2 linked regions of the Pseudosulfitobacter sp. DSM 107133 genome follow. The protein of the gene in region 1 binds, or shares a complex with, the protein of each later gene. Links are inferred from orthologs where the notes say so. Each region holds a gene or a part of one and is shown in the gene's direction. Other genes may lie near its edges.

Evidence for each region.
Region 2: the proteins of carB (region 1) and carA are in contact, whole or in part, in a solved structure (PDB 1KEE), measured with the Escherichia coli proteins. The link is inferred for Pseudosulfitobacter sp. DSM 107133 from one-to-one orthologs.

What each region holds. Positions count from the first base shown.
Region 1 is NZ_CP085154.1:2,802,626-2,815,153, forward strand. Bases 4,988-8,890 are described here. They hold carB (carbamoyl-phosphate synthase large subunit), read left to right. Parts: upstream 4,988-5,357; coding sequence 5,358-8,690; downstream 8,691-8,890. Other genes in these bases: DSM107133_RS13820 (HAD-IA family hydrolase), read right to left, coding at 4,988-5,153. Also shown: DSM107133_RS13790 (endonuclease/exonuclease/phosphatase family protein), read right to left, coding at 1-154; DSM107133_RS13795 (NAD kinase), read right to left, coding at 309-1,070; glyA (serine hydroxymethyltransferase), read left to right, coding at 1,238-2,527; DSM107133_RS13805 (hypothetical protein), read left to right, coding at 2,669-3,259; DSM107133_RS13810 (hypothetical protein), read right to left, coding at 3,287-3,661; DSM107133_RS13815 (alpha/beta fold hydrolase), read left to right, coding at 3,709-4,482; more of DSM107133_RS13820, read right to left, coding at 4,485-4,987; DSM107133_RS13830 (beta-ketoacyl-ACP synthase III), read left to right, coding at 9,011-10,135; arsenical resistance protein ArsH, read right to left, coding at 10,215-10,922; DSM107133_RS13840 (hypothetical protein), read right to left, coding at 10,915-11,373; DSM107133_RS13845 (thymidine kinase), read left to right, coding at 11,740-12,324; DSM107133_RS13850 (hypothetical protein), read left to right, coding at 12,321-12,528. UniProt on the Escherichia coli protein: Large subunit of the glutamine-dependent carbamoyl phosphate synthetase (CPSase).
Region 2 is NZ_CP085154.1:1,236,742-1,248,277, reverse strand. Bases 2,934-5,844 are described here. They hold carA (glutamine-hydrolyzing carbamoyl-phosphate synthase small subunit), read left to right. Parts: upstream 2,934-3,764; coding sequence 3,765-4,925; downstream 4,926-5,844. Other genes in these bases: DSM107133_RS06170 (glycosyltransferase family 2 protein), read left to right, coding at 5,138-5,844; DSM107133_RS06180 (GatB/YqeY domain-containing protein), read right to left, coding at 3,106-3,567; DSM107133_RS06185 (DUF2244 domain-containing protein), read left to right, coding at 2,934-3,016. Outside these bases: DSM107133_RS06195 (MFS transporter), read right to left, coding at 1-410; ctaD (cytochrome c oxidase subunit I), read left to right, coding at 638-2,305; more of DSM107133_RS06185, read left to right, coding at 2,534-2,933; more of DSM107133_RS06170, read left to right, coding at 5,845-7,021; DSM107133_RS06165 (nucleotidyltransferase domain-containing protein), read right to left, coding at 7,054-7,863; DSM107133_RS06160 (GntR family transcriptional regulator), read right to left, coding at 7,925-8,569; DSM107133_RS06155 (pyrimidine 5'-nucleotidase), read left to right, coding at 8,676-9,323; DSM107133_RS06150 (UbiH/UbiF family hydroxylase), read left to right, coding at 9,373-10,566; DSM107133_RS06145 (aminotransferase class V-fold PLP-dependent enzyme), read right to left, coding at 10,667-11,536. UniProt on the Escherichia coli protein: Small subunit of the glutamine-dependent carbamoyl phosphate synthetase (CPSase).

The sequences.
Region 1 (12,528 bases):
TGCCGATGATCAGAGAATTGGGTTGGCGGCGTGCGGTGATCTGCCCGTTCAGCAGTGCGCGCAAGCGCAGCAGTCGGTCTGCGATCCAGCCGGATTGCCCCGGGACGGTGCGCCCGTGGGGATAGGCGTGTTTAAGCGATTGATAGAATGCCATGTGCCTTGTCCTGAAAATGAATGCGGGTGAATGGCCGCAAGATAGCACGATTTCCCGCCATGCGAGAGGCTGTTTGCAGCCGTCAGGATCGGGGGCCAGCCCCCCGGCGCATACGCGCCTCCCCCCGGAGTTTATCCGGCAAGATGAAGAAGACTCAGTTGAACTGTTCCGAGATCAGCCGTTCTTCAAGGCCGTGGCCGGGATCGAACAGGATATGGTGCACGATGCGCGGCTCGGAGCGGATCACAACAGTGCGCACATCGCGCACCGAGCGGCTGTCGGCATCGGCCATCACCGGACGTTTTTCCGGTTCAAGCACGTCAAAGCGCACTTCGGCGGTTTTGGGCAACAATGCCCCCCGCCAGCGGCGCGGACGAAAGGCAGCAACGGCGGTCAGCGCCAGCACATCGGCACCGATCGGCAGGATCGGGCCGTGCGCGGAGTAATTATAGGCGGTGGACCCTGCGGGCGTAGCAACCAAAGCGCCGTCACAGCTGAGCGAATCCAGACGCAGGCGGCCATCAACCGTGATGCGCAGCTTGGCCGCTTGCGGGCCGGCACGCAGCAGCGAGACCTCGTTGATCGCCAGCGCATGATGGACCGTACCATCGCCGCAGGTGGCAGTCATCGCCAGCGGGTTCACCTCGGCCTGTTCCGCCGCTTGCAACCGTTCGACAAGGTCGCTTTCGGCATATTCGTTCATCAAAAAGCCGATTGTACCACGGTTCATGCCATAGACCGGTGCGGGCAGATCCTGTGTGGCATGCAGCGTTTGCAGCATAAAGCCGTCGCCGCCCAGCGCCACGATTACATCAGCGCTTTCTTGCGGGACATCCCCATAGCGTTTCACCAACGCCGTATAGGCGGCCTGCGCAACAGGGGCCGCACTGGCAGCAATGGCAATTTTTAGCGACATCAGGGTTTCCTATCGGCACGAAGCTGCACGATTTGAAACATATTATTCCGCAAGGCACCAGCGCAGCCGCAATCTTAGGACTTTACGTCGTATTACCCGCTTTGCCAGTCCGTCGGTTTCCGTTAGGAAGCGGCGCAATACCTCACGCCACGCATGGAGAATTGCACATGTCCGCCACAACACCCGGCTTTTTCACCCAAAGCCTTGCCGACCGCGACCCTGAACTGTTCGGCGCCGTCACAGACGAACTGGGCCGCCAGCGCGACGAAATCGAGCTGATCGCCTCTGAGAACATCGTTTCGGCTGCCGTGCTGGAAGCGCAGGGTTCGGTGCTGACCAACAAATATGCCGAAGGCTATCCCGGACGGCGCTATTACGGCGGCTGCCAGTTTGTCGACGTGGCTGAAAATCTGGCCATCGACCGTGCCAAGCAGCTGTTCAGCTGTGATTTCGTCAATGTGCAACCGAACTCGGGTTCGCAGGCGAACCAGGGCGTATTCCAGGCGCTGCTGACACCCGGCGCGACCATCCTGGGCATGAGCCTGGACGCAGGTGGTCACCTGACACACGGCGCAGCCCCCAACCAGTCGGGCAAATGGTTCAACGCCGTGCAATACGGCGTGAAACGCGACACGCTGAACATCGATTATGACCAGATGGAAGCGCTGGCGCTGGAGCACAAACCGGCGATGATCATCGCGGGCGGTTCGGCCATTCCGCGCCACATCGACTTTGCCCGCATCCGCGAGATTGCCGACAAGGTCGGTGCCTATGTGCTGGCGGATGTCGCCCACTTTGCCGGTCTGATTGCCGCAGGCGAATACCCCTCGCCGTTCCCGCATGTGCATGTGGCAACCACCACCACGCACAAAACCCTGCGCGGCCCGCGCGGCGGCATGATCATGACCAATGACGAAGCCATCGCCAAAAAGATCAACAGCGCCATCTTCCCCGGCATTCAGGGCGGCCCGCTGATGCATGTGATCGCGGCCAAGGCTGTCGCCTTTGGCGAGGCGCTGGACCCTTCGTTCAAGACCTACCAGCAGCAGGTCATCAAGAACGCGCAAGCACTGGCAGACCAGTTGATGAAGGGCGGCCTTGATACCGTTACCGGCGGCACCGACACCCATGTGATGCTGGTCGATTTGCGTCCCAAAGGCGTCAAAGGCAATGCCACCGAAAAGGCACTGGGCCGGGCGCACATCACCTGCAACAAGAACGGCGTTCCTTTCGACGACGAAAAACCCACAATCACCAGCGGCATCCGTCTGGGTTCGCCCGCCGGCACCACCCGCGGCTTTGGCGAGGCCGAGTTCCGCCAGATCGGTGACTGGATCATTCAGGTTGTCGACGGACTGGCCGCAAACGGCGAAGACGGCAATTCCGAGGTCGAGGCCAAGGTTCGCGCCGAAGTCGCGGATTTGTGCGCACGTTTCCCGATGTACCCCAACCTGTAAGCCCGCAAGGCCAGACCGATGACACCCGCAGCCTTGGCGCTGCGGGTGTTTGCATTTGTAAACAAAACAATTTCACTTTGAAGTCCCCGGATTTTTGGTCCATCCTTCGCCAAAGCCTTAGACCTGAACGGAGGCTGACGTATGGCGAAAGCCCGCGCCCAGAGTGACATAGGACCGTCCACCAACGGTCTGGCCCTGCCTGACGAGGCCACCCTGCCCTACCCGCTTCGGGTGCAGGCGATTTATGTGCAGGTCAGCGATTATGTGAATCCAGATACCCATCCGATCTATACGTTGATGGACAGCGCAGGCGCGCAGCACACCTATAGTTTTGATTTGCCCGGACAGGTCACCAGGATTTTGGCCCGGCCCGGCCAGATTTTCACCAAACGCGCCCGCATGTTCGAATTCTGTTGCGACAGGGAAGCAAGGGCCTTTGCTGCCGTCAGCCCGCCTTCAACCATCAAACCGCTATCGGCACCGCCCATTCCTGCACGCCCGGTGTCGGCACGAACAACACCCCGTCCGCAGACCGATCAGACAGGGCATTCCCGCAGACCCGCAAGGGAGGCGCTGTTGCTGGGGGCGCTCGCCACATTGGTTGTGTCTTTGGTGATCTTGTCACAGACCAAACTTCTGACAACGAGCCATGAGAATGCAGGCAGCAGTTTTGCACAGCAGCCTCTGGACCTCGACAGGGCTTCCTCTGCCACGTTTACCGTCTCGGACTAAATCTGGCGCGGTCTGGCCGTTTGTGGATTACAAATGCCCGGACCAAACCATCCAGCCCACGAACAGAGCCACGATCACCAACAGGTTGAACACAATCACACCGGCCAGCCCCAACAGCCGCCCGCGGCGCAAATCGGCGCGGTCAATCGTTTTCAGATGGGCCAGCACTTCGGCCTCGGCGCGGGTGACCGCGTCCAGATCAATCGTGCGTCGCAACTTGGGATGGCCGTCGATGGCCTGTGCGCGGGCCACCACGGCGCCTTGCTGGCGCACCCGTTTGGGCAACCGGCGCCCCGCCTTGCGCAGGGCGGCGTCGAATGTGCGCGCCTTGACGCCCAGCGCCGTTTCCAAAGCCTCGCGCAATCGTTCGGAGCGCGTGTCGATATTCGTCTGCATAACCATGGCGGCAGGCCTAGCGTACCTTGGCAAAACGCGCTAGCCCTAGCGCCATGCTGAATTATATCGACCACGCCCCCGACACCGCCGGCACCCCGCTGCTGATCGCCCATGGCCTGTTCGGCTCGGGGCGCAACTGGGGTGTCATTGCCAAACGCTTGTCGGACGCGCGCCGCGTGATCGCGGTGGACATGCGCAACCACGGGCAAAGTATGCGTGCGGATACCAACAGTTACACGGATATGGCGGCAGATCTGGCCACTGTGATCGACCATTTCGGCGCACCGATGGATGTGCTGGGCCATTCGATGGGCGGCAAGGCGGCGATGACGCTGGCGCTGACCCGCCCGGAGCTGGTGCGGCGGCTGATTGTCGCCGATATCGCGCCGGTGACTTACGAACATACGCAGGCCGAATTCATCACGGCCATGCGCGGCGTCGATCTGGCCACTGTCACGCGTCGTTCGGAAGCAGCCGAACAGCTCGCCGCCCAGGGTGTCGAACCCGCCTTGCAGTCGTTTTTTACACAGTCGCTGGATCTGTCGGAAAAACGCTGGCTTCTCAATCTGGATGCGCTTGAGGCGAACATGCCCGACATCCTGTCTTTCCCCGAACTGGCCGGCGCCTTTGACGGGCCCGCGCTGTTTCTGACGGGGGGCAACTCGCATTATGTCACAGCCGCGCATCGCCCGCGCATCAAAGAGCTGTTCCCGCAAGCGCATTTTGCAAAGATCCCCGAGACCGGCCACTGGCTGCACGCGGAAAAACCGCGCGACTTCGAGGCGGCGGTGCGGACCTTTCTGACGATGGATTTCCAAGGGACCTGACCCTAGCTGGGCTGCTCTTCGCTGTGCAACAGGTCCAGCGACGGCGTGCCTGTGCCGATCACCTCAGCAAAGCTGCGGTCTTCCATGCCGGTTCCGGGATAGGCGAAGGTGTCGATCCCTGCTTCCATGGCGGATTCAGCACCTTCGGGCGTGTCCTCAACGGCCAGCGCGTCCTTGGCCTCGATATGCAAGGCGCGCAGGGCATCGCGGTAAATCGCAGGCTCGGGTTTGGGACGGGCCGCTTTTGAGCCGTCTCCGATATAGTCAAACACCGAAGGGTCCAGATCACGCCCCAGCGCACGCAGGATCAGGGCGACCTGCCGTTTGTCCTCGGTGCTTACAAGGGCGATTCTCAGCTCGCAACGCCGGGCCTCTGCGATCAGGTCGGAAATGCCTGGACGCAGACGCAGGCCCGCCTCCAGCGCCTTGGCAAATGCGTCGATCTTGGAATCATACAGCTCGGTAACGTCGACCTCTTGATCAAGACTGTCGGCGTAATGCTGGATACGGGCCCGGCCACCAATCACGCGGGACAATTCGGTGTAGGTCTCGGCGTTCCAGTCCCACTCAAGATCGTGGGTGGCGAAGGCTGCGTTGAATGCGCAGCGTTGCAGCTCGAACGTGTCGGCCAGAACCCCGATCGACCCCAAAAGCAGTGCAGAATAGCGCAAGACAGATTCCCCCACGATGTGCATTCAAACGCGCAGGCTGGCAGGTGGTTCCAGCCGACAGGCGAGCAGAGGCAAAGATTTTTGCGAATCCACCTGCCTGAATGCCTTATAGCAGGGCAACGGGCCTTGCACCCGACGCCTTGTTGCCTATAACGCAGGACAATTTGGGCGCAGGGGGTGCCCGGAAACGTAAGGGGCCGCGCCATGCCGAAAAGAACCGATATCAAATCCATCATGATCATCGGAGCTGGCCCCATCGTAATCGGGCAGGCTTGCGAATTCGACTACTCGGGCGCACAGGCCTGCAAGGCCCTGCGCGAAGAAGGGTACCGGATTATTCTGGTCAACTCGAACCCTGCAACGATCATGACCGATCCGGGCATGGCCGACGCCACCTATATCGAGCCGATCACCCCCGAGATGGTCGCCAAGATCATCGAGAAAGAACGCCCCGACGCATTGCTGCCCACCATGGGCGGGCAGACCGGCCTGAACGTGTCGCTTGCGCTGGAAGAAATGGGCGTTCTGGCGAAATACAACGTCGAGATGATCGGCGCCAAGCGCGAAGCCATCGAGATGGCCGAGGACCGCAAACTGTTCCGTGAAGCGATGGACCGGCTGGGCATCGAAAACCCCAAGGCCACGATTGTGACCGCGCCCAAGGGACCGGATGGCAAGAAAGACCTTGCCGCTGGCGTCGCACTGGCCTTTGAAACACTGGATTATGTCGGCCTGCCCGCCATCATCCGCCCCGCCTTTACCATGGGCGGCACCGGCGGTGGCGTGGCGTACAACCGCGAAGATTACGAACATTTCTGCCGCACCGGCATGGATGCATCGCCCGTGGGTCAGATCCTTGTCGATGAAAGCCTGCTGGGTTGGAAAGAATACGAAATGGAAGTGGTGCGCGACACCGCCGACAACGCCATCATCGTCTGTTCCATCGAAAACATCGACCCGATGGGCGTCCACACCGGCGACAGCATCACCGTGGCCCCGGCCCTGACGCTGACCGACAAAGAATACCAGATCATGCGCAACCACTCGATCGCGGTCCTGCGCGAGATCGGCGTGGAAACCGGCGGATCAAACGTGCAATGGGCGGTGAACCCCGCCGATGGCCGCATGGTCGTCATCGAGATGAACCCGCGCGTGTCGCGCTCGTCGGCGCTGGCGTCCAAGGCGACAGGTTTCCCGATTGCCAAGATCGCGGCGAAACTGGCCGTCGGCTACACGCTGGACGAACTGGACAACGACATCACCAAGGTGACACCGGCCAGTTTCGAGCCGACGATCGACTATGTCGTCACCAAGATCCCGCGCTTTGCCTTCGAGAAATTCCCCGGCTCCGAGCCGAACCTGACCACCGCGATGAAATCCGTGGGCGAGGCGATGGCCATTGGCCGCACCATCCACGAATCGATGCAAAAGGCGCTGGCCTCGCTGGAAACCGGTCTGACCGGTTTTGACGAAATTGCCATTCCGGGCGCACCCGACCGCGCCGCCATCACCAAGGCGCTGGCCCAGCAGACCCCCGACCGCATCCGTGTGATCGCACAGGCCATGCGCCACGGCATCAGCGACGACGACATTCACGGCATCACCATGTTCGACCCGTGGTTCCTGGCCCGTATCCGCGAGATCATCGACGCCGAGGAAGAGGTCCGCGCCAACGGCCTGCCCGAAGATGAAAAGGGCCTGCGTCACCTCAAGATGATGGGCTTTACCGATGCGCGTCTGGGCACGTTGACCGGCCTGACCGAAGATCAGGTGCGCACCGCGCGCCGTGCTGCAGGCGTTGTCGCCGTGTTCAAACGCATCGACACCTGCGCTGCCGAGTTCGAGGCGCAAACCCCTTATATGTACTCGACCTATGAATCGCCCGTCTTTGGCGAGGTCGAATGCGAAGCGCGGCCGTCCGACCGCAAAAAGGTCGTGATCCTGGGCGGCGGTCCCAACCGCATCGGTCAGGGCATCGAGTTTGACTATTGCTGCTGCCACGCCTGCTATGCGCTGACGGCGACGGGCTATGAAACCATCATGGTCAACTGCAACCCCGAAACCGTGTCGACCGACTATGACACCTCGGACCGGCTGTATTTCGAACCGCTGACGTTCGAGCACGTCATGGAAATCCTGCGGGTCGAACAGGACAACGGCACGCTGCACGGTGTGATCGTGCAATTCGGCGGCCAGACCCCGCTGAAAATCGCCGCCGCCTTGCACGCCGAGGGCATCCCGATCCTGGGCACCACGCCCGACGCCATCGACCTGGCCGAAGACCGCGAGCGGTTCCAGCAGCTGGTGCAGGGCCTTGGCCTGAAACAGCCGCACAACGGCATCGCCCATTCCGACGCCGAAGCGATCGAGATTGCCAAGGACATCGGCTTTCCGCTGGTGATCCGCCCGTCTTATGTGCTGGGTGGCCGCGCGATGGAAATCGTGCGCGATCAGGCCCAGCTTGAGCGTTATATCAAAGAGGCCGTCGTGGTATCGGGCGACAGCCCCGTGTTGCTGGACAGCTACCTGTCCGGCGCGGTCGAACTGGACGTGGATGCCATCTGTGACGGCACCAACGTGCACGTCGCAGGCATCATGCAGCACATCGAAGAGGCCGGCGTCCACTCGGGCGACAGTGCCTGTTCGCTGCCGCCCTATTCGCTGCCCGACGAGATCATCGAGCGGGTCAAGGAACAGACGCACGCGCTGGCCCTTGCCCTGCATGTGGTCGGCCTGATGAACATCCAGTTCGCGGTCAAGGACGGCGAGATTTACCTGATCGAGGTCAACCCGCGCGCCTCGCGCACCGTGCCCTTCGTGGCCAAGGCGACAGACAGCGCGATTGCCTCCATCGCCGCGCGCGTCATGGCGGGCGAGCCGCTGTCGAACTTCCCGATGCGCGCGCCCTATGACGCAAACGCCAAATATTCGGACGTGCTGCCGTTGGGTGATCCGATGACATTGGCCGACCCCAACATGCCCTGGTATTCGGTGAAAGAGGCGGTGCTGCCCTTTGCCCGCTTCCCCGGTGTCGATACGATCCTGGGGCCGGAAATGCGTTCCACCGGCGAAGTCATGGGCTGGGACCGCGATTTCCCGCGTGCCTTCCTCAAGGCGCAGATGGGGGCAGGCAACCCGTTGCCGCGCGAGGGCTGCGTGTTCGTGTCGATCAAGGACGACGACAAGACCGCCGACATGCTGGAAGCCGCCAAAATCCTTCTGGGTCTGGGCTTTACCCTCGTGGGCACGAACGGCACCGCCAAGTGGCTGACCGAAAACGGTCACACCTGCGGCACCGTCAACAAGGTCTACGAAGGCCGCCCCGATGTCACCGACCTGATGAAGAACGGCGGCGTGCAGATGGTCATGAACTCGACCGAGGGCACGCAGGCAGTCGAAGACAGCAAATCGATCCGCTCGATCGCGCTTTATGACAAGATCCCCTATTTCACCACCGCAGCCGCCTCCTACGCCGCCGCGCTGGCGATCAAGGCACAGGCGGCCGACGATGTGGGCGTAAAGTCGCTGCAAGGGTAGACAACGCACAAGATTCCCGCACAGGTTGGTGGCACATGCCTCCAACCTGACAGGACTTCCGAATGCGCCTTTTCGTTCTTTTTGTACTGCTGGCCGGCCTTGCCGCCTGCGACGTGCCTTTTGTGCCGCTGATCTGAAGCGTTCAGGCCCAACCTTTTTGCGAAGTGGTGTGCCCTTCCGTCCATGCAGGCGCAGGCCCACCGGCACATCACTTGAACGACGCCCCCAGCCGCCTAAATCAAGACGATGTCCCGCCACCCCACCTTGACCTTCCGGCGCTAACACGGCTTCATATGGGACGCTGAAAAAAGGGGCAGATCATGTACACACCGGCGATCACGGGCACAGGTGTCTTTACACCCTCCGAGACAGTCACCAACGCAGAACTGGTGACAGCGTTCAACGCCTATGCGGATCTCTACAATGCCGAACACGCCGCCGAAATCGCCGCGGGCACGCTTGCGCCCAAGGACCACTCCTCGGAAGAATTCATCGTCAAGGCATCGGGCATCGAACAGCGCTATGTGATGGTCAAGGACGGCATTCTGGACCCGCATGTCATGTACCCAAAAATGCGCCAGCGCAGCGATGACGAACCGTCGATCATGGCTGAAATGGCGCTCAAGGCCGCCAATATCGCGCTGGAAAACGCAGGCAAGACCGCCGCCGACGTCGGCGCGGTGATCTGCGCCGCCTCAAACCTCGAACGCGCTTATCCGGCCGTTGCCATCGAAATTCAGGATCTGCTGGGCATTCAGGGCTTTGCCTTCGACATGAATGTCGCCTGCTCCTCTGCCACCTTTGGTATTCAGGCCGCCGCCGACATGATCCGTTCGGGTTCGATCCGCTCGGCGCTGGTGATCAACCCCGAGATCTGCTCGGCGCATATCGAATGGCGCGACCGCGACTGCCACTTTATCTTTGGCGATGTGGCCACCGCCACCCTGCTGGAGCGTGAAGAGGACGCCGCAGGCCCCTGTTTCGCCGTCAAATCCACCCGTTGCGCCACCAGCTTTTCCAACAACATCCGCAACAACAACGGCTTTCTGCGCCGCTCGCGCCCCGACGGCATGAAAGACCGCCGAGACATGCAGTTCATGCAGAACGGCCGCAAGGTGTTCAAGGAAGTGGTCCCGATGGTATCGCAACACATCATGGATCACATGGCGGACGAAAACCTGAACGCAGAGGACATCAAGCGCCTGTGGCTGCATCAGGCCAACAAAAGCATGAACGACTTTATCGGCAAAAAGGTACTGGGCCGCACGCCCGAACCGGATGAACAACCCAACATCCTGCAAGACTACGCCAACACGTCATCGGCGGGGTCCATCATCACCTTCGCCAAACATTCCGCCGATCTCAAGGATGGCGACCACGGTCTGATCTGCTCGTTCGGTGCAGGCTATTCCGTTGGCAGTGTGCTGGTCGAAAAACACGGCTAAACCGGCTTCTTTTGGCCAAAAATATCCCGGGGGGCCAGGGGGCAGCGCCCCCCTATTCGGCTTCAACAAGCCAGACCCGCTATTTCTGCGAAACCCGCTTGTGCACCGCCTCGACCGTTTCCACCCGTTCCGAATACCGGTCCACCAGATAATCGGCCCGCCCGCGCACCAGCCAGGTAAACTTCACCAGCTCTTCCATCACATCAACGATGCGGCGGTAAAACGGCCCCTCGGGCAGACGCCCGTCCTGAAACTCAAGCCACGCCTTGGGAATGGACGACTGGTTGGGAATCGTCACCATCCGCATCCAGCGTCCCAGAATCCGCATCTGGTTCACCGCATTGAATGATTGCGACCCGCCCGACACCTGCATCACTGCCAGCGTCTTGCCCTGTGTCGGGCGAATGCCGCCCTGCATCGACAACGGCAGCCAGTCGATCTGGGTCTTCATCAGCCCCGTCATCGCCCCGTGACGCTCGGGCGACGACCAGACCATGCCTTCGGCCCAGACCGCCAGTTCACGCAACTCGGTCACCTTGGGGTGATCCTCGGATGCATCATCCACCACTGGCAGGCCGGTGGGGTCGAACATCCGCGTCTCGCAGCCCAGATGCCGCAGTATGCGCGCGCTTTCCTCCGCCGCGCGGCGGGAATAGCTGACATCGCGCAGCGAGCCATACAGCAGCAAAATGCGCGGCGGGTGGCGCGGATCATCTGCCGCCGCCAGTGCATTCACATCAATGTCGGGCAATGCGTCCGTGAAAAGCGCGCCTGTGTCTTCAGGCACTTTCTTCTTCCAGATGCAGCTTCATGTCGATCAGCACGCGCTGAAGCAGCGAGGTCTCGCGCAGCAGACGTTTGGCTTCGTTGACGGTGATAATCCCGTCTTCGATGGATTGCTGGTATTCGCTCATCAACATGGCAAACCGCTGGCTCAACGCGATCACATCGGCATTTATTCCGCCGGTCGACGGCGCATTCTGGCGGCGGTCCTCGAATGCCAGAACGCCGCCCTGCAATTCGGCCAATGCTGTGGTGACAAAGGGAAAGGACGCCTCTTTCTCAAGACGCACCACCGCGTCAATCGGCATGAACCTGTCGGCATGTTCGGGATTGTCCGAATAATACCGCCCCAAAGTCGCTTTGGATTTGCCGGTCACAGCGCATGCGGGCTCTATGCCCACATCCTTGACCAACGCCTCGGTGTGCTTTTTCAAGTAGCTGCCAATACCTGCCATACGTCCCCACTCGACTCTCGCGTGCCCTCCCCGTTGATAGGCAGGGGAAAGCATCTTGTCTTTTCCCATTAAATCAACAGCGTGGAAATGTCATTTTTTAATCGTCCCGCCGGTTTCGGGATTTTTTTTCGAGTGGCCCGTGCCTCCCCCACGGGAAAGTGTGAGACCCGTTGCGCTTTCGCCGCTTGGGAACGGTGGGCTGGCATGTCCGGCAGTCGGCGTGACGGGCTCCTTTGCGGGGCCTTTCCGCACCCCTGCGGCCATCGCACCGCCACAGCTTAGCGCTCTGCCTCTGCTGCAAAAACGGGCGCTGCGGCCCGCCCTCTCACTTGCCTGCCCGCGCCCCTTGGCGTACCCCTTGGCGCTATGGCCAAGCTCTATTTTCACTACTCCACAATGAACGCAGGCAAATCGACAGTTCTGTTGCAAGCCGCGCACAATTACCGCGAGCGCGGTATGCAAAGCTATTTGCTGACTGCGCAATTCGACAACCGCGCAGGTCAGGGCCGTATCGCGAGCCGTATCGGAATTGGACAGGATGCAGACACTTTCGCACCCGGCGAGGATCTGTTTGCCAAGATCGAAACCCATCTGGACACCGACAACATTGCCTGCGTTTTTATCGACGAGGCGCAGTTTCTGAGCGAGGCGCAGGTCTGGCAACTGGCCCGTGCGGTGGATGATCTGAAAGTGCCCATCATGTGCTATGGCCTGCGGGTCGATTTTCAGGGCAAGCTGTTTCCCGGTTCGGCCACACTTCTGGCGCTGGCGGATGAAATGCGCGAGGTGCGCACCATCTGCCATTGCGGCAAAAAGGCCACGATGGTCGTGCGTCAGGATGCGCAGGGCAATGTGGTGCGCGATGGGGCGCAGGTGCAGATCGGGGGCAACGAAACCTATGTCAGCCTGTGCCGTCGTCACTGGCGCAAGGCCACGGGCGACAAGGCATGAAACGGTTCTGCGCCGGTCTGCTTTGCGGTATCGCGCTGGCCTGCGGGTTGATCCTGACCGGCGTGCCGGGGGTGTTGCCGGGCATGTACGCCCGCATGGATCAACGCGCGACAAACGACTGGCAGGTAGCAAAATTGCTGATGTTGCGTGATACGGCTTTTCTGGCCTGCGCCGGTCAGGAAGACATCCGCCACGCCGCCCAGA
Region 2 (11,536 bases), 1.6 Mb from region 1 along the record:
CCGGCCGAGCGGCATACGGCCAGCAGCGCAAGACAGGCCAGGATACCCCAACCTGCCACCGACCCTTCCAGCAACAGTGCCGTTGCCGCCATGCCCAGCGCCGCAACGCCCTGCCCTGCGGCCCCTGCGGCCCAAAACCACTTGCGCTGGCGGCTGCGCTCGATCCACGCGGCCAGTGCCAGCTGGGGCAAAAGCGCCCCCGCCTCGCGCACGGGCACCAGCGCACCGACGAATCCTCCAGGCGCCCCAAGCGCGACCAGCAGCGCGGACAGCACCAGCTTGGGATCAACCAGCCCACCGGCCAGCTTGGACGCGGTAAGGGCGGAAAAATGCGTGGCAAATGCGCGGTTCTGGTCACTGCTGGCGTGCCCGTTGCCCCCTGTCAGGGTACTATAAAGGAGTCTTTGCAAGTTTGGGGCCACTGCGACGTTCTCCGATTGTCGGCGTACCAAAGCAAATAGAGCATCTACACAGAATACAAACCCTGCCCGCAGCGACGGCTGCCCCCGCGACAATTATTCCCCACCTGCGGCAAGATCATGCATTGATGCAGCCGCCCCAACGTTCTAGAACCACTCCAGAACCGGGCCACGCCGTCTTTGGCGTGTCCTGTAGACATCTCAGCAGGAGGCACCGCATGGCAGACGCAGCCATTCACGGGCACGATCATCACGACGAACGCGGGTTCTTCACCCGCTGGTTCATGTCCACAAACCATAAAGATATTGGTATCTTGTACCTTATCGTTTCCGCATTCGCCGGTTTCATCTCGGTCGCATTTACCGTTTATATGCGGCTTGAGCTGATGCACCCCGGTGTGCAGTTCATGTGTCAGGAGGGTGCGCGTCTGATCGCGTCGTCCGATGTATGTACCCCCAACGGACACCTCTGGAACGTGCTGATCACCGGCCACGGCATCCTGATGATGTTCTTCGTGGTGATTCCCGCCCTGTTCGGCGGGTTTGGCAACTATTTCATGCCCTTGCAGATCGGCGCGCCGGACATGGCGTTCCCGCGGATGAACAACCTGTCGTTCTGGATGTATGTCGCCGGTACAACACTGGCCGTCTGTTCGGTTCTGGCCCCCTCCGAGGGCGGTCAGCACGGCTCGGGCGTGGGTTGGGTTCTGTATCCGCCCCTGTCGGTGCGCGAAGGCGGCATGTCGATGGACCTTGCGATCTTTGCGGTCCACGTCTCGGGTGCCTCGTCGATCCTGGGCGCAATCAACATGATCACAACCTTCCTGAACATGCGTGCCCCCGGCATGACCCTGTTCAAGGTGCCGCTGTTCTCGTGGTCGATCTTTGTCACCAGCTGGCTGATCCTGTTGTCCCTGCCGGTTCTGGCGGGCGCAATCACCATGCTGTTGATGGACCGCAACTTCGGCTTCACCTTCTTCGATCCTGCCGGCGGCGGTGACCCGATCCTGTACCAGCACATCCTTTGGTTCTTCGGACACCCCGAAGTGTATATCGTGATCCTGCCGGGCTTTGGCATCATCAGCCACGTCATCGCCACCTTCTCGCGCAAGCCGATCTTCGGTTACCTGCCGATGGTCTGGGCGCTGATCGCCATTGGTGTGCTGGGCTTTGTCGTGTGGGCGCACCACATGTACACGGTCGGCATGTCGCTGAACCAGCAGTCCTATTTCATGCTGGCAACGATGGTCATCGCGGTCCCCACCGGGGTCAAGGTGTTCTCGTGGATCGCCACCATGTGGAGCGGCTCGATCGAGTTCAAGACACCGATGCTGTGGGCCTTTGGCTTCCTGGTGCTGTTCACCGTGGGTGGCGTTACCGGCATCGTCCTGAGCCAGGCTGCCGTCGACCGCGCCTATCACGACACATACTACGTTGTGGCACACTTCCACTACGTGATGAGCCTGGGCGCCGTGTTCGCGATCTTCGCGGGGATCTACTTCTACTTCCCCAAGATGACAGGCCGCATGTACCCCGAATGGGCTGGCAAGCTGCACTTCTGGATGATGTTCATCGGTGCGAACATCACCTTCTTCCCGCAGCACTTCCTGGGCCGTCAGGGCATGCCCCGTCGCTACATCGACTATCCCGAGGCATTCTCGACCTGGAACTATGTCTCAAGCTGGGGCGCCTTCCTGTCCTTCGCCTCGTTCCTGTTCTTCTTTGGCATCGTCATCTACACGCTGCTGAAAGGTGCACGCGTCACCGAGAACAACCCATGGAACGAATATGCGGACACGCTGGAATGGACACTGCCCAGCCCGCCGCCCGAGCACACGTTCGAAATCCTGCCCAAGCAGGAAGAATGGGACCACCAGCGCCACTAGGCGCCGGACCATCCTGAAAATCTCAAGGGCTCCGGCGGCGGTCGGGGCCCTTTTTCTATGCGCCGCAACTTTCCACGCTCCGCAACGTCGCCCGCTTCATCTTGCCAGATAAACTCCGGGGTGAGGCCGCAGGCCGAGGGGCAGCGCCCCTATGGCACAGCTTGTCGCATTGCCGCGCGCCAATGCGGTGCTATCGTTTCCCCAACGCGAAACCACCAAAGCCCCCCAATGCCCTATCGCTGGACTTCCAGACCCGACGCACCGACCCAACAGTTGCGCCTGTGGCCGCACCAATCCCTGCCTGCACGCGGGATGGCGGCCTTTGTGCTGGGCACTTTCACATTGTTGCTGATCCCGACCATGCCGCTGTTGGGCACGCCCCTGCTGTGGGGGCTGCTGCCGTTCACATTGCTGGCGGTCTGGGGACTGTATTTTGCCCTGCAACACAACTATCGCAGCCGCCAGATCACCGAAGTTCTGACGATTTCAGAAGACACGGTACACCTGCTGCGCACCAATCCCGATGGCAACACGCAGCAATGGGACTGCAACCGCTATTGGGTACAGGTGACCAGATACGAAAAAGACGGACCGGTGCCGCACTATATCACGCTCAAGGGCATGGGCCGCGAGGTCGAGATCGGTGCGTTTCTGGCCGAGGAAGAGCGTATCGCGCTCTATGATGAACTGCTGCGCGCGTTGCGCCGTTAGAATCATCGCTTGTGGCGGGCCGCCCCGATCCGGGGCGGCGGCTCATGCTTGTATTTCGGCCCGTGGCAGAGACCTGCGGGCCATTTGCATCAGGCGCTCAGACGGTCCTTGACCATCGGGCCCACAACACCAAAGTCCATCTGGCCGGTGTATTTGGCCTTGAGCACAGCCATCACCTTGCCCATGTCGCGAATGCTCTCGGCACCCACTTCGGCCACAGCCGCATCAACGGCTGCCGCGCTCTTCGCTTCGCTCAACTGCTGGGGCAGGAACTCTTCGATAATCTCGACCTCCGCGCGTTCCCGCTCGGCCAGATCCAGCCGCCCGCCCTCTTCGTAGGCGCGCGCGCTTTCCTGACGCTGTTTGACCATGCGGCTGAGAATCGCCAGCAAGGCGGCATCGTCAACGCCGTCTTCGGCCCCTGCTGCGCGGGCATCAATGTCTTTGTCCTTGAAGGCCGCATTGATCAGCCGCAGCGTCGAAAGCCGGTCGGTGGCTTTTTCCTTCATCGCCTGCTTTAATGCAGTCGAAATCCGGGTTCGCATATCCATATGTGTGTCCCATCCCCATGGGTTGATGATAAGTTTGTGACAATACCGAAACGCCAGCCGCGCTGCAACCGTTCCGATGTGGTCCAAGTTACTGATATATAACGATTTCGCAAAATAGCGCCTGCCCTTGACCCGGCCTGTCGCAATGACTAGTTTCGCGCGACTTTGCTCGCATCCCTGTACACATGAGGCCGCCCATGTCCGCGCACGCTCCCACGCACCCGACCGCCTGTCTTGCCCTTGCCGATGGCACGCTATTCTACGGGGTGGGGTTTGGCGCCACCGGCCAGACCCAGGCGGAACTGTGCTTTAACACGGCAATGACCGGCTATCAGGAGATCATGACCGACCCGTCCTATGCGGGTCAGATCGTCACCTTTACCTTCCCGCACATCGGCAACACCGGCATCACGCCCGAAGACGACGAAACCGCCGATCCGGTGGCGGCGGGCATGGTGGTGAAATGGATGCCGACCGATCCGTCGAACTGGCGCAGCGCAGGGCCGCTGGGCGAATGGCTGGCAGCACGCGGACGCATCGCCATTGGCGGTGTCGACACCCGCCGCCTGACCCGCGCGATCCGTCAGGCCGGTGCACCACATGTAGCGCTGGCACACAATCCTGATGGCGTGTTCGACACCGAGGCGCTGGTTGCCGCCGCCCGCGCCTTTTCCGGCCTCGAAGGGCTGGATCTGGCCAAGGAAGTCACCTGCGCGCAATCCTACAGCTGGAACGAAATGCGCTGGGCCTGGCCCGAGGGATATCTGCCGCAAAAAGACCCCAAATACAAAGTGGTCGCCGTTGATTACGGTGCCAAGCGCAACATCCTGCGCTGCCTTGCCTCGGCCGGGTGCGACGTGACCGTGCTGCCCGCAAGTGCCACCACCGAGGAAGTGCTGTCGCACAATCCCGACGGCGTGTTCCTGTCCAACGGCCCCGGCGATCCGGCGGCCACCGGCGTTTATGCGGTGCCGATGATCAAGGGCATTCTGGAACAGACCGACCTGCCGGTCTTTGGCATTTGTCTGGGTCACCAGATGCTGGCGCTGGCGCTTGGCGGGCAGACCGTGAAAATGAACCACGGCCACCACGGGGCAAACCATCCGGTGAAGGACCACGAAACCGGCAAGGTTGAAATCACCTCGATGAACCACGGTTTTGCTGTCGATGGTCAGACCCTGCCCAAAGGTGTGGTTGAAACCCACACCTCGCTGTTCGACGGGTCGAACTGCGGCATCCGCATGGAAGGCCGCCCGGTCTATTCGGTGCAGCACCACCCCGAAGCAAGCCCCGGCCCGCAAGACAGCTTTTATCTGTTCGAGCGCTTCGCCGAAGCGATGGCTGCTCGCGCCAGCTAAGTCTCCGGGAGGATTTTCCGGAATGACCCATGGAAGGCCGGCCAAGTCCGGCCTTCCACACCGGGGCACCGTTTCGACGTTACAAAATCCCCAGGTCACTTGAATAACACGCCCCTGCGCCAGCGAAACCGTTAACGCAACGCCTGCCTCTTAACGTGCCATTAACCTTCCTCTGCCCAAGCTGACATCTGTCCAGCGGGTAGAGGGTGTGAATGAGCGATCCACGACTGCGACTGCTAAAGCCCGAAGGGGTTTGCGACCTGCGCCCCACCGCGCCGTTGGGCCGCCAACTGGTCAACAACAATCTGATATCGCGCCAGGATCTGCTGAACGCCCTTGGGCTGCAACGACGCGTCGATGCGCAGCTTGGCGATATTCTGGTGGCCGAAGGGGTGCTGCGGCGCACCGATCTGCTGTCCACACTGGCCAAACAACACAACGTCCAGATGATCGACCTGCGCGCGACACCACCACGGCGCAATGTCGCCTCTGCCTTGCCCACCGCCATGTGTCTGCGCCATCATGTCGTGCCATGGATCTGGGCAGGGGACACGCTTCTTGTGGCCACCGCGCGGCCCGATCTGTTCCACAATCTACAACGGTGTATGGGCACGCGCGGCCCTGCAATGATGCCCGTGGTGGCCGATCCCGCTGCCATCCTTGAACAGATCAACCGCCTGTTCAGCGCCGAACTGGCGCACAAGGCCATCACCCGCGTCGCCAGCATAGAAAGCTGCCGCAACTGGGGCGCGGGTAGCAATGCGCGGGCGTTGTGGCTGTGGTCGGCAGGCTTTGCGTTAACGGCCTGCCTGCTTCTGGCCCCGACCTGGACCGTGACACTGGCCTGCCTGTGGGCGGTGCTGACATTGGTGCTGACGACAGCGATGAAAGGGGCTGCCCTGATCATGCAGCTAATAGGAGGCCTGCACGATCACCTGACAGCGCCGCCCCCCGTGCCCCCACCTTTCCGCCTGCCGCGTGTGTCGGTCATGGTGCCCCTTTTACACGAAAAAGAAATCGCAAATGCCCTGATCAAGCGTATGGAACGCCTGACCTACCCCAAATCCCTGCTTGAAGTTGTATTGGTGCTTGAGGCCAGAGACACCGTCACGCGCGAGACCATCGCGCGCACCGAGCTGCCGCCGTGGATGAGCGTAATCGAAGTGCCCGACGCCCAGTGCCTGACCACCAAGCCACGGGCGCTGAACTATGCGCTGGATTTCTGCAAGGGCTCGATCATCGGTGTCTGGGATGCCGAGGACGCGCCGGAACCGGACCAGATCGAAAAGGTAGTGTTGCGATTTCAGCAGGCCCCGCCCGATGTAGCCTGCCTGCAAGGCATTCTGGACTATTACAACCCCCGCACCAACTGGATGTCGCGCTGTTTCACCATCGAATATGCGACGTGGTGGCGACTGGTTCTGCCGGGCATCGCGCGGTTGGGGCTGGTGATTCCGTTGGGCGGCACGACGTTGTTTTTCCGCCGCGACATTCTGGAAGACCTGGGCGGCTGGGACGCGCACAATGTCACCGAAGATGCCGATCTGGGCGTGCGACTGGCGCGCCACGGCTATCGCACCGAACTGCTGCCCACCGTCACCCACGAAGAGGCCAATTGCCGCCCCTGGCGTTGGGTGCGGCAACGTTCGCGCTGGCTGAAGGGGTTCATGATCACCTATTTCGTCCACATGCGCCATCCGCGCCAGTTGCTGCGCGAGTTGGGGTGGAAGCGGGTGATGGGCTTGCAGGTGATCTTTCTGGCGACCTTCACCCAGTTTGCCGCAGCGCCGTTTTTATGGTCGTTCTGGCTGATCCCGCTGGGGCTGCCGCATCCGGTGCATCTGACCTTGGGGCCGCAGGTCGTATGGGCAATGACCGTCGTATTTGTGATTTCCGAACTGCTGAACCTGACACTGGGGCTGGCCGCCGTATCCGGGCGCCCCCACCGCCATCTGCTGATGTGGGTGCCGACAATGCCGTTTTATTTCCCGCTGGGCGCGCTGGCCGCCTATAAGGCGCTGCACGAAATGATCGCGCAGCCGTTCTTTTGGGACAAGACCCAGCACGGCTACGCCGAGGCGACAGAGGATGTTTAGGGTCCAGACAGTCAAACAGACAGGAGGCTGGGTTAGTCTTCCATCGCGTAGGGCCGCTTAATCCCCAATGTCTGGTCCAGCCTGTCCCAAGTCACCGCCTCGAACCGCTCGGGCCAATCCACACCGATCTGGCGGGCGCGCCTGCGCGCGCGGGGCAAATAGGCTTTGGCATAGGCAAGATGGGCGGCAATCATTGCCTCCCGTTCGGGAACAGGCGAGGGCAATGACACCAACAGCGCCTTTTGCGCGTCGGTGATAAGCCGGTTCAAATGCAGCACGCCACCACGGTTCGGGGCGTTGGTCTCTTCGATCAGCAACGCGACCAGAAGATTGCGCAGATGATAGACGCCCAGAACACCATTGATGTATTCCGCGCGCCCCGCGGCAAGGTGCAGCAGGCCCAGAATACGGATGAATTCCTCGATCTGGTATGTGAATTTTTCAAGGTTCGGCCCCGCAGGCACGGGCGCGGCGGCCAGCCCGTCATACAGATTGTCATGGTCGAACAACGGTTTCAGGCTGTGTTGCGTGTGTGCTGCCAACTGCTCGGGTTTCAGGATAATCACATCGGTGCGCGTCCAGTCGGCAGTGATGGCATTGATCAGAACAGGCACAGTCGTCCTGTCCCACCACAGCACGATCTCTCCGGTCTGCGCGACGGCTTCATGCCACTGTCCGGCAATGGCATCGGTTGCGCCATCCTTTGCCACCAGAACAAAGTCGATATCGCTATAGGCGTCGGCCATTCCATTCGCATAGCTTCCACTGAGAAACAGCGCCCTGATGTCGGGCGTGTCGCTTAGCGCATCAAGGATTGTTTTGATCGTCTCAGGATGGTCCATCACCAACTCCTGTTTTCGCGGCCCCTGCCCGGCAGACTGCGGCCCTGAGAAACTGTATCTCTCAACCCTCTTCCTCGCGCCGCGCCGCATCCAGTTTCAGCCGCGTCATGAAGGCCACCGAGATATGCTCGCGCAAGGCAGCCCCGGCCGCAGCCCCGTCACCCGCCTCGATGGCGCGCACGATGGCGTCGTGTTCCTGCTGGGCGATCTCGGCGCGCCCCTCTGCGGCCAGCGATGTTGTCGCCATCAACGCCATGCTGCGGTGCACCAGATCCAGTTGCTGCACCAGATAGCGGTTGTGTGACGCCAGATGGATCTGTTTGTGAAACCGCCGGTTGGCGCGGGCCATCGCTGCCGGATCGTTCAGCAGTTTGTTGTCCGCCGCGACCATCTCGCGCAGCACGCGCACCTCTTCGGCGGTGGCATGGCGGGCGGCAAGGTTGGCGGCCAGCCCCTCAAGCTCGCCGCGCACCACATACAGTTCGGCCATCTGGTTGTGGTCCAGCGACGCCACGATCAGGCTGCGCCCGTCGCGCGCCAGCAGCGATTGCGTCTCAAGCCGTTGCAGGGCCTCGCGGATCGGCGTGCGCGACATACCGAACCTGTCAGCCAGTTCGCTTTCCACCAACCGGTCGCCGGGGCGGTATTTCCCCATGTCGATGGCTTCGAGGATCATCGAATAGGCATCGGTGTTCACTGGTTTCATCACGCGCTCCGGCCTTTGGCAGTCTTGCGCGCACCCTAAGGGCGCGGGGCGCGGGTGCGCAAGCCTTGGCGCTTGCACAAGCGCGCGGGCGGGCCTACCACGGGGCATGCCCAATCCAGACTTCTCCCATGTAACGTCCTGGGTCTTTGACCTCGACAACACGCTGTATCACCCTTCGGCGCGCCTGTTCGATCAGATCGAGGTGCGCATGACCGCCTATGTGATGGACTCGCTTGGCGTCGACCGCGCCGAGGCGGACCGTTTGCGCCTGCACTACTGGCGCACGCACGGCACGACGCTGGCCGGACTGATGCGCGAACATGGCGTCGATCCGGCGCCGTACCTCACAGATGTGCACGACATCGACCTGAGCCATCTGACAGCCGATGCCGAACTCGCCGCGCGGCTGCGTGCCCTGCCCGGGCAGCGCATCGTCTATACCAACGGCAGCGGTCCCTATGCCGAACGGGTGCTGGCCGCGCGCGGGCTGGCGGGCTGTTTCGACGCGATCTACGGGGTTGAACACGCCAATTTCCTGCCCAAGCCCGACCGCGCGGCCTTCGAAACGATCTTTGCCACCGACGGGCTGCGCCCCGAGGTTGCCGCGATGTTCGAGGACGACACCCGCAATCTGGCCGCCCCGCATGCGATGGGGATGCGCACCGTGCATGTGGCAGACGTTGCCGCCCCTGCCGATCACATCCACCATCACACCGACGATCTGTCGGGGTTTCTGGCGCGGCTCGTCGGATAGGACGCTTTGCCGCCTTTCCTGCGCCGCGCGCCGTACTAGGATCACCGACATGATTGAAACCGATATCCTGATTTCCGGCGGCGGCGTCGCCGGGCTGACTGCGGCGGCGGCCTTTGGCACGGCGGGCTTTGACGTGATCTGTGTCGATCCCGCCCCGCCCATCACCGAACGCGAGGCCACAGGCGCCGACATGCGCACCACGGCCATGCTGCAACCCGCCCGCGAGGTTCTGAAAACCGCAGGCCTGTGGGAGCGGCTGGAACCCTACGCCGCCCCGCTGAAGATCATGCGCATCGTTGACGCGGGCGGTGCGGAGGGCACCCCCCGTCTGACCCGTGATTTCCGTGCGGCGGATATCTCCGACCTGCCCTTTGGCTGGAACCTGCCCAACTGGCGGCTGCGGCGCGAGATGGTGGCGCGTTTGCACGACCTGCCCAACGTCGATTTCCGCCCCGGCACCGGCACCGCCAGCCTGCTGACCCGCACCGCAGAGGCGCGGGTAAAGCTCGACGATGGCACAAACGTGCGCGCCAGGCTGGTGATCGCCGCCGACGGGCGCAATTCACCGATGCGGCAAGCGGCCGGGATTGACGTGAAAACAACGCGCTATGGACAAAAGGCGCTGGCCTTTGCCGTGACCCACCCGATCCCGCACGACAATGTCTCGACCGAAGTGCACCGCACCGGCGGGCCGTTCACGCTGGTGCCGCTGCCGGATCACGAGGGGCTGCCCTGCTCTGCCGTGGTGTGGATGGACGACGGCCCTGCAACCGTTGCACGGATGGCGCTGGACACCGAAGCCTTCGAGGCCGCAATGTCGCTGCGCAGCTGCCACCTGTTCGGGCCGCTGACGCTGGCCTCGAACCGCACCATCTGGCCGATCATCAGCCAACAGGCCGAACGCCTCAGCGGGCAACGCATCGCCCTGATGGCCGAGGCCGCGCATGTGGTGCCGCCCATCGGCGCGCAGGGGCTGAACATGAGCCTGTCTGATCTGTCGACCCTGCTGGACCTGGCGCTGGCGCGGCACGACCATCTGGGCGATGCACAAATGCTGGACGCCTATCACGACGCGCGCATCCGCGACATGCGCGTGCGGGTGGCAGGGATTGATGCGCTGAACCGCGCATCGCAGGTCAGCACGCCCGCGCTGCGGGATGCACGGGCGTTGGGGTTGAATGCGCTCTATGCGCTGGCACCGGTGCGCAAGACACTGATGCAGATGGGCCTTGGGGTGCGTTAAAGCACTTCTCGGAAAACCTAATACAAGGGTTATCACTTAACGCGTTGAAATCTATGATTTCAGGCAGCGTTAAGTGATCCAGTTTTTTTCGAAAGTGCTCTTACAGCACCTTGTCGAGAACCGTTTCCAGACGCGCCAGCGTGGCGTCCACGTCATAAAGCTTGTCCAGCCCGAACAGCCCCAGCCGGAAGGTCGAGAAATCCGCAGGCTCGTCGCAGGCCAGCGGCACACCGGCGGCAATCTGCATCCCTTCGGCGGCGAACTTCTTGCCGTTCTGGATTTGCGGATCGGCGGTATAGGACACCACAACTCCCGGCGCGCCAAAGCCGTCTGCGGCCACCGAGATCACCCCACGATCCGCCAGCATCTTGCGCACCGCATCGCCCAGCTGCCATTGCGCCTCTTTCAGCCGCCCGAACCCGTAATCGCGCGTCTCGACCATCGTGTCACGGAACGCCCGCAGGGCATCCGTGGGCATGGTCGCATGATAGGCATGACCACCGTTTTCATAGGCCTGCATGATCTGGTGCCATTTCTTCAAATCGATGGCAAAGCTGTCGGACGTGGTCTGCTCCATCCGCGCCAGCGCACGGTCGGACATCATCACCAGACCGGCCGAAGGGGCGGCACTCCACCCCTTTTGCGGCGCGGACAACAGCACATCGACGCCCAGCTTGCGCATGTCGACCCAGGCACAGCCCGAAGCGATACAATCCAGCACCATCAGGGCGCCGACCTCATGAGCGGCGGCGGCCATCGCGGCGACATAGTCATCGGGCAGGATCACACCGGCGCTGGTTTCCACGTGCGGGGCAAAGACGATCTCGGGCTTGCCATCGCGGATGGCGGCCACAACCTCTTCGATGGGTGCGGGGACAAAGGGTGACGGTGAGGCGTTCCCCGACTGGCGCGCTTTCAGAACGGTCGCCTCGCCGGTCAGATCCCCGCTTTCGATGATCTGGCTCCAGCG